One region of the Streptomyces prunicolor genome, then DNA from elsewhere that is predicted to be linked to it. Evidence: riboswitches for the same ligand, from Rfam matches in the RefSeq annotation. Region 1 holds a riboswitch; each other region holds the start of a gene.

The links. Region 1 has a riboswitch for cobalamin ahead of OG588_RS33295 (ribonucleoside-diphosphate reductase subunit alpha). Riboswitches for the same ligand answer to the same signal wherever they lie in the genome.
Region 2: it holds a riboswitch for cobalamin, as region 1 does, so the genes downstream of both, OG588_RS11055 (cobalamin biosynthesis protein) here and OG588_RS33295 (ribonucleoside-diphosphate reductase subunit alpha) in region 1, are expected to answer to the same signal.
Region 3: it holds a riboswitch for cobalamin, as region 1 does, so the genes downstream of both, OG588_RS48485 (ABC transporter substrate-binding protein) here and OG588_RS33295 (ribonucleoside-diphosphate reductase subunit alpha) in region 1, are expected to answer to the same signal.
Region 4: it holds a riboswitch for cobalamin, as region 1 does, so the genes downstream of both, metE (5-methyltetrahydropteroyltriglutamate--homocysteine S-methyltransferase) here and OG588_RS33295 (ribonucleoside-diphosphate reductase subunit alpha) in region 1, are expected to answer to the same signal.

What each region holds. Positions count from the first base shown of each region.
Region 1 is NZ_CP108676.1:7,207,145-7,211,349, forward strand. Features, by position in the region: gene OG588_RS33295 (ribonucleoside-diphosphate reductase subunit alpha) at 1-1,575, opposite strand, end outside; cobalamin riboswitch at 1,699-1,853, opposite strand; gene OG588_RS33300 (GNAT family N-acetyltransferase) at 1,876-2,382, opposite strand; gene mctP (monocarboxylate uptake permease MctP) at 2,504-4,114, opposite strand; gene OG588_RS33310 (DUF3311 domain-containing protein) at 4,111-4,205, opposite strand, start outside.
Region 2 is NZ_CP108676.1:2,463,888-2,468,092, forward strand. Features, by position in the region: gene OG588_RS11045 (inorganic phosphate transporter) at 1-1,108, shown strand, start outside; gene OG588_RS11050 (hypothetical protein) at 1,142-1,363, shown strand; cobalamin riboswitch at 1,510-1,652, shown strand; gene OG588_RS11055 (cobalamin biosynthesis protein) at 1,752-2,693, shown strand; gene OG588_RS11060 (cobyric acid synthase) at 2,690-4,201, shown strand; gene cobN (cobaltochelatase subunit CobN) at 4,198-4,205, shown strand, end outside.
Region 3 is NZ_CP108676.1:10,716,156-10,720,360, reverse strand. Features, by position in the region: gene OG588_RS48490 (FecCD family ABC transporter permease) at 1-515, opposite strand, end outside; gene OG588_RS48485 (ABC transporter substrate-binding protein) at 512-1,573, opposite strand; cobalamin riboswitch at 1,627-1,840, opposite strand; gene OG588_RS48480 (M20/M25/M40 family metallo-hydrolase) at 1,961-2,866, shown strand; gene OG588_RS48475 (ABC transporter ATP-binding protein) at 2,882-3,565, opposite strand; gene OG588_RS48470 (ABC transporter permease subunit) at 3,580-4,205, opposite strand, start outside.
Region 4 is NZ_CP108676.1:8,698,699-8,702,903, forward strand. Features, by position in the region: gene metE (5-methyltetrahydropteroyltriglutamate--homocysteine S-methyltransferase) at 1-1,976, opposite strand, end outside; cobalamin riboswitch at 2,114-2,337, opposite strand; gene meaB (methylmalonyl Co-A mutase-associated GTPase MeaB) at 2,410-3,402, opposite strand; gene scpA (methylmalonyl-CoA mutase) at 3,399-4,205, opposite strand, start outside.

The sequences.
Region 1 (4,205 bases):
GTTGGAACGGCCCGCCTGCTCGGTCGGGTAGAAGTTGATGTCGACCACGCGGTCCAGGAAGGTGACGGCCGTGCGGACCGTCTCGTCCAGCCGCTCCCAGTCGATGTCTCCGTTCGCCTGGTCGACGAACGCGCCCAGGTTCACGGAACCCAGGTTGCAGACCGCGGTCTCGCCGTCGTCCGTGACCTCCAGGATCTCCGTGCAGAGGTTCGAGGAGTGGACGGTGTGGCCCGGCTCGGCCGTCTGGTTGGCGGTGCGGTTGGCCGCGTCCTTGAAGGTCATCCAGCCGTTGCCGGTCTGCGCGAGGGTGCGCATCATGCGGCCGTAGAGGTCGCGGGCCGGGATGGTCTTCCTGGCCAGCCCCTGCGCCTCGGCCTTGCGGTACGCGGCGTCGAACTCGTCGCCCCACAGGTCGACCAGCTCGGGCACGTCGGCGGGGGAGAAGAGCGACCAGTCGCCGTTCTCGTTCACCCGGCGCATGAACTCGTCCGGGATCCAGTGCGCCAGGTTCAGGTTGTGCGTACGGCGGGCGTCCTCACCGGTGTTGTCCCGCAGCTCCAGGAACTCCTCGATGTCGGAGTGCCAGGTCTCCAGGTACACCGCGGCCGCGCCCTTGCGCCGGCCGCCCTGGTTCACCGCGGCGACCGAGGCGTCCAGCGTCTTCAGGAACGGGACGATGCCGTTCGAGTGGCCGTTCGTGCCGCGGATCAGTGAACCCCGGCTGCGGATACGGGAGTACGACAGTCCGATGCCGCCTGCGTGCTTCGAGAGGCGGGCGACCTGGTGGTAGCGGTCGTAGATGGAGTCCAGCTCGTCCAGCGGGGAGTCGAGGAGGTAGCAGGACGACATCTGGGGGTGCCGGGTGCCGGAGTTGAAGAGCGTGGGGGAGGAGGGGAGGTAGTCGAGGCGGCTCATCAGGCGGTAGAGCGCGGCTACTTCGTCCAGGGCGCGGGTGCTGTCGTCCTCCGCGAGACCGGCGGCCACACGCAGCATGAAGTGCTGGGGCGTCTCGATGACCTTGCGGGTGATCGGGTGGCGGAGCAGGTAACGGCTGTACAGGGTGCGCAGCCCGAAGTAGCCGAAGCGGTCGTCGGCCTCCGTGTCGATCAGCGCGTCCAGGCGGGCCGCGTGCAGCGTCGCGAACTCGGCGGTGCGGTCCGCGATGAGGCCCTCGCGGTGGCCCACGGCGACGGACTCGGTGAACGTCGTGACGCCCTGGGAGGCGGCCTCGGCGGCGATGCTGATCGTCAGCAGCCGGGCGGCGAGGCGGGAGTAGACGGGGTCCTCGGAGATGAGGCCGGCGGCCGCCTCCGTGGCCAGTTCGCGCAGTTCCGCCACGTCCGCGTGCGCGGACCGGCCGCGCAACGTGGCGGCGGCGACCCGGCCGGGGTCGGCGTCGGGGAGATCGGCGGTCAGCTCGGTCAGGGTCCGCAGGATCGCGGTACCGGGGCCGTCGGCTCCGGGAACGGTCGCTCCGGGAACGGCCGTACCAGGAACGTCGGTTCCGGTCGCGGTCGCTACGGTCGCCTCGTTCACCTGGGTCGCTGATGCCGGCTCTGCTGGCGCGATGGTCACGGTGGGGCTCTCCCTCGCTCGGCACGGGGCCTCGCCGAGGGCAGGCGGCAGTACACGAGCGCACGGGGCGTCGCGTCCACCGGCCCACTCCACGAGGCCCGGACGTCATGCGCCTGGCCGGGTGGCCGGACGCGAGCTGTCGGCAGGTCCTCGGACTGGCCATGCGTGCATATGCACGTAAGTACACCGTTGCGGGACAGTTCCGGATTCGCACCGGATTCCCCTGCGGCGACAGCGAGCATGAGCATACATCTTGTGCCGGGCTGTCGTAGCAACCCCAGATGTTGTGTCGCGGCGGTTTCAGAGCGTCAGTTGATAGGTGAGCAGAGTGAGATCGTCCAGGTGTGGCACGGGATTCCAGTCCCGGTCGGGTGTGCGGACGAAACCCAGGCGTTCGTAGATGCGGTGGGCCGCGTGCATCGAGCTCTGGGTCGACAGGACCACGGCCGTGCAGCCTTCGGTGGCTCGGGCGCGGTCGAGGCAGGCGCGGACCAGGGCCTCGCCGGCGCCTCGGCCTCGGGCGGTGCGGGTGATTGCCAGTGCGCGGATTTCTGCTTCGCCGGGGCGGGCGATGTCGGCGACGGGGCCGGGGCCTTGGACGAAGGTGACTCCGCCGAGGAGGTGGTCACCCTCTACGGCGACGAGGACCTCGGCGGCTGCGGCTCGGCCTGCTACGTCCTTCAGCACGGGGAGGTACGGGTCGGTCTCGCCGTAGTCGAGGAGGCCGTCGTCGAGGTAGGCGTGGGCTGTGAGGGTGCCGAGGTCTTCGTATTCGGTGGGGATTGCTCGGCGGATGAGGATGTCCATGTAGGTGAGTGTGTACGAACAGCGGGCCGCCGAGGGGGGTGCTCTCGGTGGCCCGCTGCGGGTTCGTCGTGGCTGGTCGCGCAGTTCCCCGCGCCCCTTAGGTGGGGATGCTCACCCGGCGCTAATGGGTTGCCCCTGCTGTTGCCGGAGGTAGTTCCACCTCTACGCCCGGGTCGCCTGCGTCTGCCGTGTAGTCCCCCGGAGCTGTCTCGTCCACGCCCTCCGGGGCCTTGAACGCCTTCAACGCGAACGTGAGGACCACGGTCACCACGACGTTCAGGACGAACGCCGTCAGGCCGATGTAGCCGATCTCGCCGATGCCGGGGATCTCCTTGGACGAGCCGCCGAAGTGGTCCTGGGTCGGGGAGGCGACCCCGTACGCCGCGAGGGTGCCGTAGATCATGCCGACCGCCCAGCCGGTGAGGAGGGCCCAGCGGTGGGGCCAGCGGGTGAAGAGGCCGCCTACCAGGGACGGGAAGGTCTGGAGGATCCAGATGCCGCCCAGGAGCTGGAAGTTGATGGCTACCGTCTTGTCCATCGTCAGGACGAAGGCCAGGGCGCCGACCTTCACCAGGAGCGAGACGATCTTGGAGACCTTGGTCTCCTGGGCCGGGGTCGCGTCCGGCTTGATGAAGTCCTTGTAGATGTTGCGGGTGAAGAGGTTCGCCGCCGCGATGGACATGATCGCCGCGGGGACCAGGGCGCCGATGCCGATCGCGGCGAAGGCCACGCCCGCGAACCAGTCAGGGAACATGTTCTCGAAGAGCTGTGGGATCGCCAACTGGCCGTTGGTTACCTTGACTCCGGCCGCGATCGCCATGAAGCCGAGCAGTGCGAGCAGGCCCAGCATCAGTGAATACAGGGGCAGGATCGTGGTGTTGCGGCGGATCACGTTGCGGCTCTTCGAGGAGAGCGTGGCCGTGATCGAGTGGGGGTACATGAACAGGGCCAGTGCCGAGCCCAACGCCAGTGTGGCGTACGTCCATTGGCCCGCCGGGGCCGGTACGAGTCCGCCCGCTCCCGCCGCCTTGAACTTGGCGCCCGCCGCGCTGAAGATGTCGTCGAAGCCGCCGAGCTTGATCGGGATGTAGATGATCGCCACCGTGATGACGATGTAGATCAGGCCGTCCTTCACGAACGCGATCAGCGCGGGGGCGCGGAGGCCGGAGGAGTAGGTGTATGCCGCCAGCACCGCGAACGCGATCAGCAGCGGCAGGTCCTTCACGAACCAGTTGGAACTCGCGCTGCCGCCCACCCCCATGACGTCCAACACGGCCTGGATGCCGACCAGTTGGAGCGCGATGTACGGCATCGTCGCGAGGATGCCGGTGACCGCCACCGCCAGGGACAGGCCCTTCGAGCCGAAGCGGCCGCGCACGAAGTCGGACGTCGTCACGTATCCGTGCTTGTGCGACACCGACCAGAGGCGGGGCAGGAACGTGAAGATGAGGGGGTACACGAGGATCGTGTAGGGCACCGCGAAGAAGCCGGCCGCGCCCGCCGCGTAGACCGCCGCCGGGACCGCGACGAACGTATACGCCGTGTAGAGGTCGCCGCCGAGCAGGAACCAGGTGACCCAGGTGCCGAACGACCGTCCGCCCAGGCCCCATTCGTCGAGGCTCTGCTCGTTGTCGGCCCGGCGCCAGCGGGCGGCCAGGAAGCCCAGGACCGTGACGGCCAGGAAGAAGAAGATGAAGACGCCGAGGGCGACGCCGTTCACGCCGTCGTTCACCGGTTACCTCCATGGCGGGCCCGCTGGTCGCGCTGCCACAGTTTGTAGGCGGTCATCGTCAGCGCCGTCGAGATCAGCACCCACAGCATCT
Region 2 (4,205 bases), 4.7 Mb from region 1:
CAACCTGGTGGGCGCTTTTCTCTCCGTGGAGGTCGCCAACACGATCTCCAAGGGTCTGGTCGATGAGAGCGGCATCCGTCCCGAGGTCATTTTCGCCGCCCTCGTCGGCGCGATCCTCTGGAACCTGGTGACCTGGCTCGTCGGCCTGCCCTCCAGTTCCTCGCACGCCCTGATGGGCGGTCTGATCGGCGCCACCATCGCCTCGGCCGGTACCGGCGCGGTCCACGGCGACGTCCTCGTCACCAAGGTCCTGCTCCCGGCGATCGCCGCCCCGATCGTCGCCGGCCTCGCGGCGATGCTCGCCACCCGCTTCTCGTACGCCCTGAGCCGCAACGCCGAGGGCAAGGCCGCCGACAAGGGTTTCCGCGTCGGCCAGATCGCCTCCGCCGGGCTGGTCTCGCTGGCCCACGGCACGAACGACGCGCAGAAGACGATGGGCATCATCACCCTCGCCCTGATCGCCGGCGGCTCCATCGCCCCTGACTCCGACCCGCCCACCTGGGTCATCCTCTCCGCGGGCCTGGCCATCGCGATGGGCACGTACATCGGCGGCTGGCGCATCATCCGCACGATGGGCAAGGGCCTGACCGACCTCCGGCCGCAACAGGGCTTCGCCGCCCAGACCAGCGCCGCCGCGGTCATCCTGGCCTCCTCGCACATCGGCTTCTCGCTCTCCACCACGCACGCCGTCTCCGGCTCGGTGATGGGCGCGGGCCTCGGCCGCAAGGGCGGGGTCGTCCGCTGGTCGACCGCCACCCGGATGTTCGTCGCCTGGGGCCTGACGCTGCCGGCCGCCGCGCTGGTCGGCGCGCTCGCCGAGTCCGTGACCGACCTCGGCGACTGGGGCACCGCGCTGGTGGCCGTCTTCCTGGTCGCGTCCAGCGCCGGCATCTGGCTGCTCTCCCGCCGCCAGGTCGTCGACGCCTCGAACGTCAACGAGATCGACGAACCGGCCGGCGTGATCACCACCGCGATCGCCGCCGTGACCCCGCCGCCCCCGTCGGTCGCCCTCTCCGAAGGCCTCACGGCGACGATCCTCTCGCCGCCCGTGAACCCGGCCCCGGTCGTGAAGTCCGACCCGGCGACACCGCCGGCCGCCGCCGTCTGAGCCCGCGCCCCGGACACGAAGGAACGAATCAGCATGCACATCGACTGGGCAGCCCTCGGCTCCGTCTTCGGCGTCAGCCTCGGCGCCACCGTCGCCCTGGTGGCCGTCTTCACCCTCGGCATCGTCGGCCTCTCCCGCCGCGAACGCGCCACCGCCCAGGGCGACTCCGCGCCCCTCGCCCTGACCGGCGCGTACGCCTGCTTCGCGGCCTGCGCGGCGGCGGTGGCGTACGGGATCTATCTCATCGTGGCCTGACCGGCCGCCAGTTGGACCCACCGTGGGGTGCGGGACGGATCACCGTCCCGCACCCCACGTCCGTGTGACCCCTCAGCCCATGTGAACGGCCCCTCGCATGTGGGCATCAGCACACTCCGTCCCCGCAGGTCAACAGCAAGTTGACGGCCCTTCCAACAGCATGGTGGACTGCCGGAGCCATGTACGGCGGCAGGAGAGGAAGCCGGTGCGAATCCGGCGCGGTCCCGCCACTGTCACCGGGGTAGACACCCCCGGGAGCCAGGAACTCTCACCGCCGGTCTCGTCGAACCAGGGCGTGGACACCCTGAGTGAGGACATATCGCCATGCTCGGCTGCCGTTCGAGGTCCCGTACCAGCGCAGTGCCCGCCCCAGCGATCGGCTGAGCCGATGCGTGCCGATCGCGTCTACGCGTACGGCGCCGCCGCCGGCCTCCTCGGCGACCACCTGCTCGGCGATCCCCGCCGCGGGCATCCGGTCGCCGCCTTCGGCCGTGCCGCCGGTGCCGTGGAACAGGTGCTGTGGCGCGACCACCGAGGCTGGGGCGCCCTGCACACCGCCGTGTGCGTGGGTGGCACCATCACCCTCGCCGCCGCGGCCGCTTCGGCCCTACGGCCTTCCCGTACGGCCTCTGCCGCCCTCACCGCCGCCGCCACCTGGGCCGTCCTCGGCGGGACCTCCCTCGCGCGCGAGGCCGGGGTCATCGGGCGCGCGCTGGAGGCCGGTGACATCGACGGTGCGCGGTCCCGGCTCCCCCACCTCTGCGGGCGGGACCCGCAGTCCCTCGACGCCGACGGGATCGCCCGGGCCGTCGTCGAGTCCGTCGCCGAGAACACCTCCGACGCGATAGTCGGCGCCCTGGTCTGGGGCGGCGTCGCGGGCGTCCCGGGCCTGCTCGGCTTCCGGGCGGTGAACACGCTGGACGCGATGGTCGGCCACAAGTCGGCCAAGTACCGCCGCTACGGCTGGGCTTCGGCCCGCCTCGACGACGTCGCCGGCTGGCCGGGCGCCCGCCTCACCGCCGCCCTCGCGACCGTAGCGGGCGGCGACCCGCGCGGAGCGGTACGCGCCTGGCGCACCGACGCCCGCAAACACCCGAGCCCCAACGCCGGCCCCGTGGAGGCCTCCTTCGCTGGCGCCCTAGGCGTACGCCTCGGCGGGACGCTCTCCTACGGCGGCCGGGTCGAGCACCGGCCCGTGCTCAACGGCGACGGACGCGCCGTCGCGGTATCGGACATCGCGCGTGCCGTACGGCTGTCCCGGCGCGTCGGTCTGCTCGCGCTCGGGGTCAGTGTCGCCGGGCGGCTCCTCGTGAAGGGACGCAAGTCATGAGCGGCGGCGGGCTGTTGGTGGCCGGCACCACCTCGGACGCCGGGAAGAGTGTCGTCACCGCCGGGATCTGCCGGTGGCTGGTGCGGCAGGGTGTGAAGGTCGCGCCGTTCAAGGCGCAGAACATGTCCCTGAACTCGTTCGTGACGCGCGAGGGGGCGGAGATCGGGCGGGCGCAGGCCATGCAGGCGCAGGCGTGCCGGATCGAGCCGACCGCACTGATGAACCCCGTGCTGCTGAAGCCGGGCAGCGACCGCACCAGCCAAGTGGTCCTCATGGGCAAGCCAGTTGGCGAGATGAGTGCGCGCGGCTATCACGGCGGGCGCCAAGAGGCGCTGCTCGGCACGGTGTTGGACTGTCTCGCCGAGTTGCGGGGCACGTATGACGCGGTGATCTGTGAGGGGGCCGGTTCGCCCGCGGAGATCAATCTGCGGCGGACCGACATCGTGAACATGGGCATCGCACGCAATGCCCGACTGCCCGTGCTCGTGGTCGGCGACATCGACCGCGGGGGCGTCTTCGCCTCCTTCTTCGGGACCGTCGCGCTGCTCAGCCCCGAGGACCAGGCGTTCGTCGCCGGGTTCCTCGTCAACAAATTCCGGGGCGATGTGTCGTTGCTGGAACCGGGGTTGGAGATGCTGCTCGGCCTCACCGGGCGGCGGACGTACGGCGTGCTGCCGTTCCGGCACGGGCTCGGGATCGACGAGGAGGACGGGCTGCGGATCTCGCTGCGCGGCACCGTGCGGGAGTCGAACACCGCGCCGCCGGTCGGCGAGGACGTGCTGCGTGTCGCCGTCTGCGCGATCCCCCTCATGTCCAACTTCACCGACGTGGACGCGCTGGCCGCCGAACCGGGCGTCGTGGTGCGGTTCGTGGACCGGCCGGAGGAGCTGTCCGACGCCGATCTCGTCGTCATCCCCGGGACCCGGGGGACGGTGAAGGCGCTGGAGTGGCTGCGGGAGCGGGGACTTGCGGACGCCCTCGTGCGCAGGGCAGCCGAACAACGGCCAACTCTCGGTATCTGCGGCGGCTTTCAGATCCTCGGCGAACACATCGAGGACGAGGTCGAGAGCCGACAGGGGGCGGTGGAGGGACTTGGGGTGCTGCCGCTGCGTGTGCGGTTCTCTCGCGAGAAGACCCTCACTCGGCCCGTCGGCGAAGCCCTCGGCGAACCGGTCGAGGGGTACGAGATCCATCATGGGGTGGCCCAACTCACCGGCGGGGAACCCTTCTTGGACGGCTGCCGGGTCGGTCAGACCTGGGGTACCCACTGGCACGGCTCGCTGGAGTCGGACGGGTTCCGGCGGGCGTTTCTGCGCGAGGTGGCGACCGCCGCGGGCCGCCGGTTCGTACCGGCGCCCGACACCTCGTTCGCCGCGCTGCGCGAGGAGCAGCTCGACCGGCTCGGCGACCTCATCGAACAGCACGCGGACACGGACGCGCTCTGGCGACTCATCGAGTCCGGCGCGCCGCAAGGACTGCCTTTCATTCCACCGGGAGCGCCCGCATGAGCAC
Region 3 (4,205 bases), 3.5 Mb from region 1:
AGCACGGTGAACGAGGTGAGTGCGGAGAAGAGTTGCATGGCGGCCACTCCGGACAGCACCACCCGGTCCATGCTCGCGCCGAGGCTGTGGCTGAGCAGCATCACCAGCCCGAAGGAGAGCAGGGCGCCGACGAAGGCACCCGCCGACAGCGACACGGCCCCGCCTCCCACGCCGAGGACCACGACCGCCACCGCGCCCGTGGACGCCCCGGAGGAGACGCCGAGCACGAACGGATCCGCCAGCGGATTGCGCAGCAGCGACTGCATGACCGCGCCGCACAGCGCGAGCCCGGCGCCGCAGACGGCGGCGAGCAGCGTGCGGGGCATGCGCAGGTCCCAGACGATGCCGTCCCGCAGCGGGGCGAGCGTGCTGTCCCCGCCGCCGAGGTGGGACGCGACCGACGCCCATACGTCGGCCGTGGAGATGTCGGCGGGTCCGATGGTCACCGCGACGGCCACGGAAACCAGCAACGCGACCAGTCCGCCGCCCGTCAACAGCAGGGTGCGGACGGTCACTTGGCGAGTCCGAAGTCGCGCAGGCCGGCGGCGACCTGCTCGATCCCTTCGACGATGCGGATGGAGGGGTTCATCGCCTGGCCGCTGAGCAGGATGTACCGCTTCTTCTTGACGGCGGTGAGGTTGCGGGTGGCCGCGTTGGTCTCCAGGAAGCGGATTTTCGCCTTGGCGGTCTCGGCGGTCTGCGACTTGCGGGTCAGGTCGCCGAGGACGATGACGTCGGGGTCGCGGTCGGCGACGGTCTCCCAGTTGATCTGGGGCCACTCGTCGTGGGTGTCGGAGAAGGCGTTCTTCGCGCCGACGGCACGGGTGATGGCGCCGGGGGCGCCGCAGCAGCCGGCCAGGTAGGGCGATTGGGCGTTGGCGAACCAGTACATGAGGGAGGTGTCGGAGGCGTCGAGCCCGGTGGTGGCCTTGGTCACCCGGGCCTTCAGCCGGGCCACGAGCCTGTCGCCGCGCTCCTTGACGCCCATCGCCCGGGACAGGTCGCGTATCTCGCCGTAGACGGTGTCGAGCGTGAGCGGTGTGCTGCGCGAGCCGTCGCCGCCGCTGTCGTTGTCCTTGCCCGCGCAGTCGGACGGCGAGACGTATGTCGGGACGCCCAGCTTCTCGAACTGTTCGCGGGTCGCGACACCGCCCTTGCCGAGCGTCGAGACGAAGGAGGCGGTGACGAAGTCGGGTTCGGCGTCGAGGACCTTCTCGAAGGAGGGGTTGTTGTCGGCGAGGCGCGGCACGGTCGCGTTCGCCTTCTCCAGCCCCTTGAGCACGGGGTCGGTCCAGGTCGCCGTACCGGCGATGCGGTCGGCGAGGCCGAGGGAGAGCAGGATCTCGGTGGTGCCCTGGTTGAGGGAGACGACCCGCTTCGGGGCCGACTTCAGCGTGACCTTCTGCCCGCAGTCGGTGAGGGTGAGCGGGAAGCCCGCGGCGGACTTCTCCGTCTCGCCGTCGGCACTGTCGCCGTCGGATCCGCCGCACGCGGTGAGCAGCAGGGCGGGCGCGATGAGGAGGGCCGCGGTACGGCGGCGCAGCGGGACGGGGGCGGTACGGAGCACGGGCATGCCTTGCCTGTCGGGGCTCGAACGCGGAGCCTGGCCTACGAACTCCCCCTCGCCGAGGGCGAGAAGGCGCCAGCAGGTCTTCGGACTCGGGTTCGTCCGGACGGGGCGCCTTCCCGGCGCGTCACACACCGGCTCCTTCGGCCGGCCCGTGTCGCCCCAGTGGCGTCTGCTGCCCCGCCCGTCCCCCTCACCGCTGCGCGTCAGTTCCGGATTTCCACCGGATTCCCTGGCCTCGGTTGTGGCACGACTGGCCCGCACAACCTATCAAGATCGACGGTCGGCTCCCGCTGCGGGGCGGCACGGAGGTGCCTGCGCTGTTGTGCCCGCTACACTCGTGGGCCTGAACTCACCTCGCGACAAAGGCCGTTGGGCAACGGGTGAACCGAAGTGACGGACGCAGGATTCAGCGCGGGCGACATAGACACCGGCGGCGCAGAGTTGGAAGGCTCCCGCTTCAAGCCGAGCATGATGGGCAGCGCCGTGTTCACCGGAAAGCTGCCGGCCGACACCGCCCTCGCGACGACCGATCCCGCGGGCACCACTGTCGAGGCCGCCCTCCGCGAGATCGGCACGATCGGCGACTACCCCGGACCGGACGTGGCGGCATACGCCGAGATCCACATCGAGCAGGGTCGCGACCTGGAGAACAAGGGGCTCACCATCGGCCTGGTGGACGCCACTTGGGCGGCACGCAAGTACCAGGTGGTGGTGCGCGGCGAGCAGTCGCACACCGGATCCACGATCATGGCGGACCGGCGCGACGCCCTGTTCGGTGCCTCGCTCCTCGTCGTGGCGGTACGTGAACTGGCCGAGCAGAGCACGGACTTGCCGCTGCACACCTCGGTGAGCGAGATGACCGTCGAGCCCAACTCCCCTGTCGTGGTGGCCCGCGAGGTGCGTATGCACGTCGACCTGCGCTCGCCCGACGAAGCCCTGCTCGACGCGGCGGCCAAGAAGCTGGCCGAGTCGATCCCGGGCATCGAGGAGCGCGCGTCGGTCTCCATCGAGCAGGTACAGACGCACGGTTGGGGCGTGGCGCCGTTCCCCGCGGCCGGTGTCGAACTCGCCGCCCGCGTCGCCGACGAGCTGGGGCTCAGCCACCAGACCATGATGACCATCGCCGGCCACGACTCGGTCAACATGAAGGACATCGCGCCGTCGATCATGCTGTTCGTGCCCAGCATCGAGGGAATCTCCCACAACGAGGGCGAGTTGACGGACGACCACGACATCAGCGCGGGCACCGATCTACTGACCGAGGTGGTCCACCGGCTCATGTCCGGCGCCCTCTGAACGGTATCGGGTTCATCAGTCCACACCCAGGTACTTGCCCTCCAACTCGGCGATGTTCGCGCGCAGTTCGTCCGTGGTGCCTTCGTCACTCACGCGACCGTTGACCAGCACATAGGCGCGGTCGGCGACGTCGAGTGCGAGCCGGGCGAACTGCTCGACCAGGATCACCGCCGTGCCCCGGTCGGCCGCTTGGCGTACGGCCGTCATGAGACGCTGGACGATCCGGGGGGCCAGCCCGAACGACAATTCGTCGATGAGCAGCAGCTTCGGTTCTCGCGCCAGCACGGAGGCGAGGCCGAGCATCTGCTGCTCACCGCCCGACAGGAGTCCCGCAGGCCGGTCGAGCAGCCGTTCCAGCTCGGGGAACAGTGACATCACGTCGTCGCTCCCGCGTGCCAGCCGCAAGTTCTCGCGGACGGTGAGGCCGAAGAAGATCGAACGGTCATCGGTCATCAGGCCCAAGCCCCGCCGGGCGCGGGCCGCGAGCGAGGATCTGTCCGGCGCACCGAGGAAGTCGAGGTCCCCGGAGAGCGGGCGCAACGCGCCGGCCAGGGTCAGCAGGGCCGTGGTCTTGCCCGCGCCGTTGCGGCCCAGCAGCGCGACGATCTCGCCCGAGGCGACGCTGAGATTGAGGTCACGAACGACTGTCACGTCGCCGTAGCCGGCATGGATGTTCCGGGTCTCCAGCACAAGGCTCATGTCGACACCGCCCTTCACGCCGTCTCGGTGACGTCACCGAGATACGCCGCCATGACGCTCGGGTCCGACAGCACGTCATCGGGTCGGCCTTGGGCGATCACTTTCCCGAAGTCGAGTGCCACGATGCGGTCGGACACGCGCCGCACCAAATGGACGTCGTGCTCTATCAACAGCACTCCCATCCCCCAGTTCTCGGCCAGCATCCTGACCACCTCGCCCACCTCTTCCCGTTCGTGCTGGTCCAGGCCCGAGCATGGTTCGTCGAGGAGGAGGACCGACGGCTCGCCCGCGATCGCACGAGCGAGCGCGACGAGTTTGCGGCGGCCGGTGCTCAGTTCCCCGGGCTTCGCGCCGAGCACGTCGTCGAGTCGGAGCGCCTGGATCGCGCGGAGCATGGCCGCGGTCGGCTTGTCCCTGCTGGGCCGTACGAGGTCGAGCAGGCCGGACCACCAACTGCCCGAGTCGGACGCGGTACGCAAGTTGTCCAGGACCGACAGGTCCTCGATCAGCTCCAGGCTCTGCCAGGAACGGGCGAGGCCGGCCCGCGCCCTCCCGTGCGCCGACACGGTGGCCAGCTCCTGCCCACCGAGGGCGACCGTGCCCCTGCTGGGTACGAACCCGGTGATGGCGTCGATCAAGG
Region 4 (4,205 bases), 1.5 Mb from region 1:
TAGCACATGTGGGTATGGACCTGCGTCTCCGGCCGCACCCCGGCGGTGGTCAACCGGAACGCCTCCGTGGCCCAGGCGAGATACGCCTCCCGGTCCGCCGCGCGCAGCGGGAGGGTCTCGCGCAGGGCGGGCTCATCGACCTGGATGACCGAAGTCCCGGCCGCCTCAAGGTCGTTGACCTCGTCGCGCAGGGCGAGGGCGACCTGTCGTGCGGTGTCGCCGAGCGGCTGGTCGTCGCGGACGAAGGACCAGGCGAGCATGGTGACCGGTCCGGTGAGCATGCCCTTGACCGGGCGCGAGGTGAGCGATTGCGCGTACGTCGTCCAGCGGACCGTCATCGGTTCCGGGCGGGAGAGGTCCCCGGCCAGGATCGGCGGGCGGACGTAACGGGTGCCGTAGGACTGGACCCAGCCGTGCTGCGTGGCGAGGTAGCCCGTCAGTTGCTCGGCGAAGTACTGGACCATGTCGTTGCGTTCGGGCTCGCCGTGCACGAGGACGTCCAGGCCGGTCTTCTCCTGGAAGGAGATGACCTCGCCGATCTCCGCCTTGATCCGCTCCTCGTAACCGGCCGTGTCGATCCGCCGCGCCCTCAAGTCGGCCCGCGCGGTGCGCAGTTCGGCGGTCTGCGGGAACGAGCCGATCGTGGTCGTCGGTAGCGGCGGCAGCCCGAGGTGCGCGCGCTGCGCCGCCGTCCGCTCTTCGTACGGCTGGGAGCGGCGGGCGTCGGCGTCCGTGACCGCGGCGGCCCTGGCCCGTACGGCGGGGTCGCGGGTGAGCGCAGAACCCGCTCGGGAGGCCAAGTCGGCGCGGTTGGCGGCGAGTTCGGCGGCGATCGTGTCGGTGCCCTGGGCCAGGCCCTTGGCGAGGGTGACGATCTCGGCCGTCTTCTGCCGCGCGAACGCGAGCCAGCGCAGGATCTGCGGCTCGATGTCCCGCTCGGCGGCGGCGTCGAGTGGCACATGGAGCAGCGAGCAGGAGGCGGCCACGTCGACCCGGTCGGCCAGACCGAGCAACGTACCCAGCGTGGCAAGGGACTTGGTGAGGTCGTTGACCCAGACGTTACGGCCGTTCACCACGCCTGCGATCAGCCGCTTGCCGGGCAGTCCGCCCACTGCGGCGAGGTCGTCCAGGTTGGCGGCGGCGGACTCGGTGAAGTCGAGCGCGAGGCCCTCCACGGGTGCCTTGGCGAGGACCGGGAGCGCCTCGCCGAGGCGGTCGAAGTAGGAGGCGACCAGGAGCTTCGGCCGGTCGGTGAGGGCGCCGAGGTCCCGGTAGGTGCGGGTGGTGGCGTTCAGTTCGGCCGGGGTGCGGTCCTGGGCCAGGGCGGGTTCGTCCAGCTGGACCCACTCCGCGCCCGCTGCCCGTAGATCGGCGAGGACCTCGGCGTACACGGGCAGCAGCCGGTCCAGCAGGGTCAGCGGGTCGAAGTCCGCGGACACGCCGGGGGCTGGCTTGGCGAGCAGGAGGTAGGTGACCGGGCCGACGAGCACCGGGCGGGCTGTCAGGCCCAGGGCGAGGGCCTCCTTCAACTCCGCCACCTGCTTGGTGGAGTCAGTGGTGAAGACGGTGTCCGGGCCCAACTCGGGCACGAGGTAGTGGTAGTTGGTGTCGAACCACTTCGTCATCTCCAGCGGCGCCACGTCCTGCGTGCCGCGTGCCATCGCGAAGTAGCCGTCCAGTGCGTCGAGTTCGACGGCGGTGCGGTGGCGTTCGGGGATCGCGCCGACCATCACGCTGGTGTCCAGGACGTGGTCGTAGTACGAGAAGTCGCCGGTCGGAACCTCGTGGATACCGGCGTCCGTCAGTTGCTGCCAGTTCGTGCGGCGCAGTTCGGTGGCGGTGGTGCGGAGGGCGTCGGCGTCGACGCGGCCCTTCCAGTAGCCCTCGATGGCCTTCTTCAGTTCACGGGCCTTGCCCTGGCGGGGGTAGCCGTAGACGGTTGCCCGTGCTGCCGCGGCTGCGGACTTCGGTGTCACGGAAATCTCCTTCGCGAGATATCTCCCTGGATCCCGGTGTCGGGACGTGAGCGCGAAGGTTCGTAGACCGGGGGATGGTGACCGCCCGTATGTACGCCGACCCGCCCACGAGGTCACCGGGATTCCGCGCGTGAATGCTTCGCGTGCGGGCAGTTGGCAGGTCTTCGGACTTGCGGGCACGGCCTCCGTTTGACCGGAGGTCACCTACTGGCCGTCGCTTCCCAGGTCCTGTGTGGGCCCAGTGCGTATGACGGCGGTCGTTCCTGCTTACCGCTGCGGGGCAGTCCCGGAGTTTCACCGGGTTCCCTCTTGCGACGCGTCCGTCTGGGTGACGGGGCGAACCAGCTGCGCCGCCAGCCTAAAGGGTTTGGGGTGGATGCGTCGATTTTTGTCTGCGGCTCGGTGGGGGCTGGTCGCGCAGTTCCCCGCGCCCCTAGGTGGGTTGGGGTCCCCGGGACTGGAAGGCTTGCAGGATTTGCTCAGCCGCCAGTGTTGCTGTCAACTCGCCCTCTCGTACCTGGCGTTCTAGGTCCGGAGTCAGCGCACGTACCGTCGGATCTGAGTGCAGGCGGCCCAGCAGTTCGTCTCGGACCATCGTCCACGTCCAGTCCACCTGTTGCTCGCTGCGCTTCGCGGCCAGGCGGCCCGTGGAGTCCAGCAGGGAGCGGTGTTGTTCCAGGCGTTCCCAGACCGTGTCCAGGCCTGTTCCCTCGCGGGCGCTACAGCTCAGAACCGGCGGGGTCCAGGCCGCGTCGGCCGGATGCATCAGGCGTAGCGCGCCCGCCAACTCCCGTGCCGCGCTCTTCGCGTCGCGCTCATGCGGGCCGTCCGCCTTGTTGACGGCGATGACATCGGCCAGTTCCAGGACGCCCTTCTTGATGCCCTGTAGCTGGTCGCCGGTGCGGGCCAGGGTCAGCAGCAGGAAGGAGTCGACCATGTTCGCGACCGCCGTTTCCGACTGGCCTACGCCTACCGTCTCGACCAGGACGACGTCGTAGCCCGCTGCCTCCATCACCACGATCGACTCGCGGGTCGCCTTCGCCACGCCGCCGAGCGTGCCGGCGGTGGGCGAGGGGCGGACGAAGGCCGCCGGGTCCACGGCCAGGCGTTCCATGCGGGTCTTGTCGCCGAGGATGGAGCCGCCCGTGCGGGTCGACGACGGGTCTACGGCGAGGACCGCGACCCGGAAGCCTTGTGAAGTCAGCAGCGTGCCGAACGCGTCGATGAACGTCGACTTGCCGACACCCGGTACGCCGCTGATGCCGATCCGGCGGGCCTGGCCGCTGTGCGGGAGGAGCGCGGTCAGCAACTCCTGGGCCATGAAGCGGTGTTGGGGCTTGGTCGACTCGACGAGGGTGATGGCGCGGGCCACCAGGGCCCGCTTGCCGTCGAGTACGCCCTTCACATAGGTGTCGACCTCGATCACGGGGTGTGCCCGAGGTCGGCGGCCAGGCGTTCTACGAGGTCGTAGGCCGCGTCCGGGATCACCGTCCCGGGCGGGAACACGGCCGCCGCGCCCATCTCCAGGAGGGTGGGGACGTCCTGGGGTGGGATGACTCCGCCGACCACGATCATGATGTCCTCGCGGCCCTCCTCTGCGAGGGACTCCTTCAACGCCGGTACGAGGGTGAGGTGTCCGGCGGCGAGGGACGACACTCCGACGATGTGTACGTCCGCCTCTACGGCCTGGCGGGCCACTTCGCCGGGGGTCTGGAACAGCGGGCCGACGTCGACGTCGAAGCCGAGGTCCGCGAAGGCGGTGGCGATCACCTTCTGGCCGCGGTCGTGGCCGTCCTGGCCCATCTTGGCGACCAGGATGCGGGGGCGGCGGCCCTCGGACTCCTCGAAGTCGGCCACGAGAGTGCGGGTGCGTTCTACGGACGGGGAGTCGCCGGCTTCGGTGCGGTACACACCGGTGATCGTACGGATCTGGCTCGCGTGCCGCCCGTAGACCTTCTCCAGCGCGTCGGAGATCTCGCCGACCGTCGCCTTCGCGCGGGCCGCGTTCACCGCCAGCTCCAGGAGGTTTCCGGTGCCTTCGCCGGCCGCGCGGGTCAGCGCGTGCAGCGCGTCCTGGGTGGCCTGTTCGTCGCGCTCCGCGCGCAACCGCCTTAGTTTCTCGATCTGTTGGGTGCGTACGGAGGAGTTGTCGACCTTGAGTACGTCGATCTGCTCGTCGGTCTCCACGCGGTACTTGTTGACGCCGATGACCGGCTGGCGGCCGGAGTC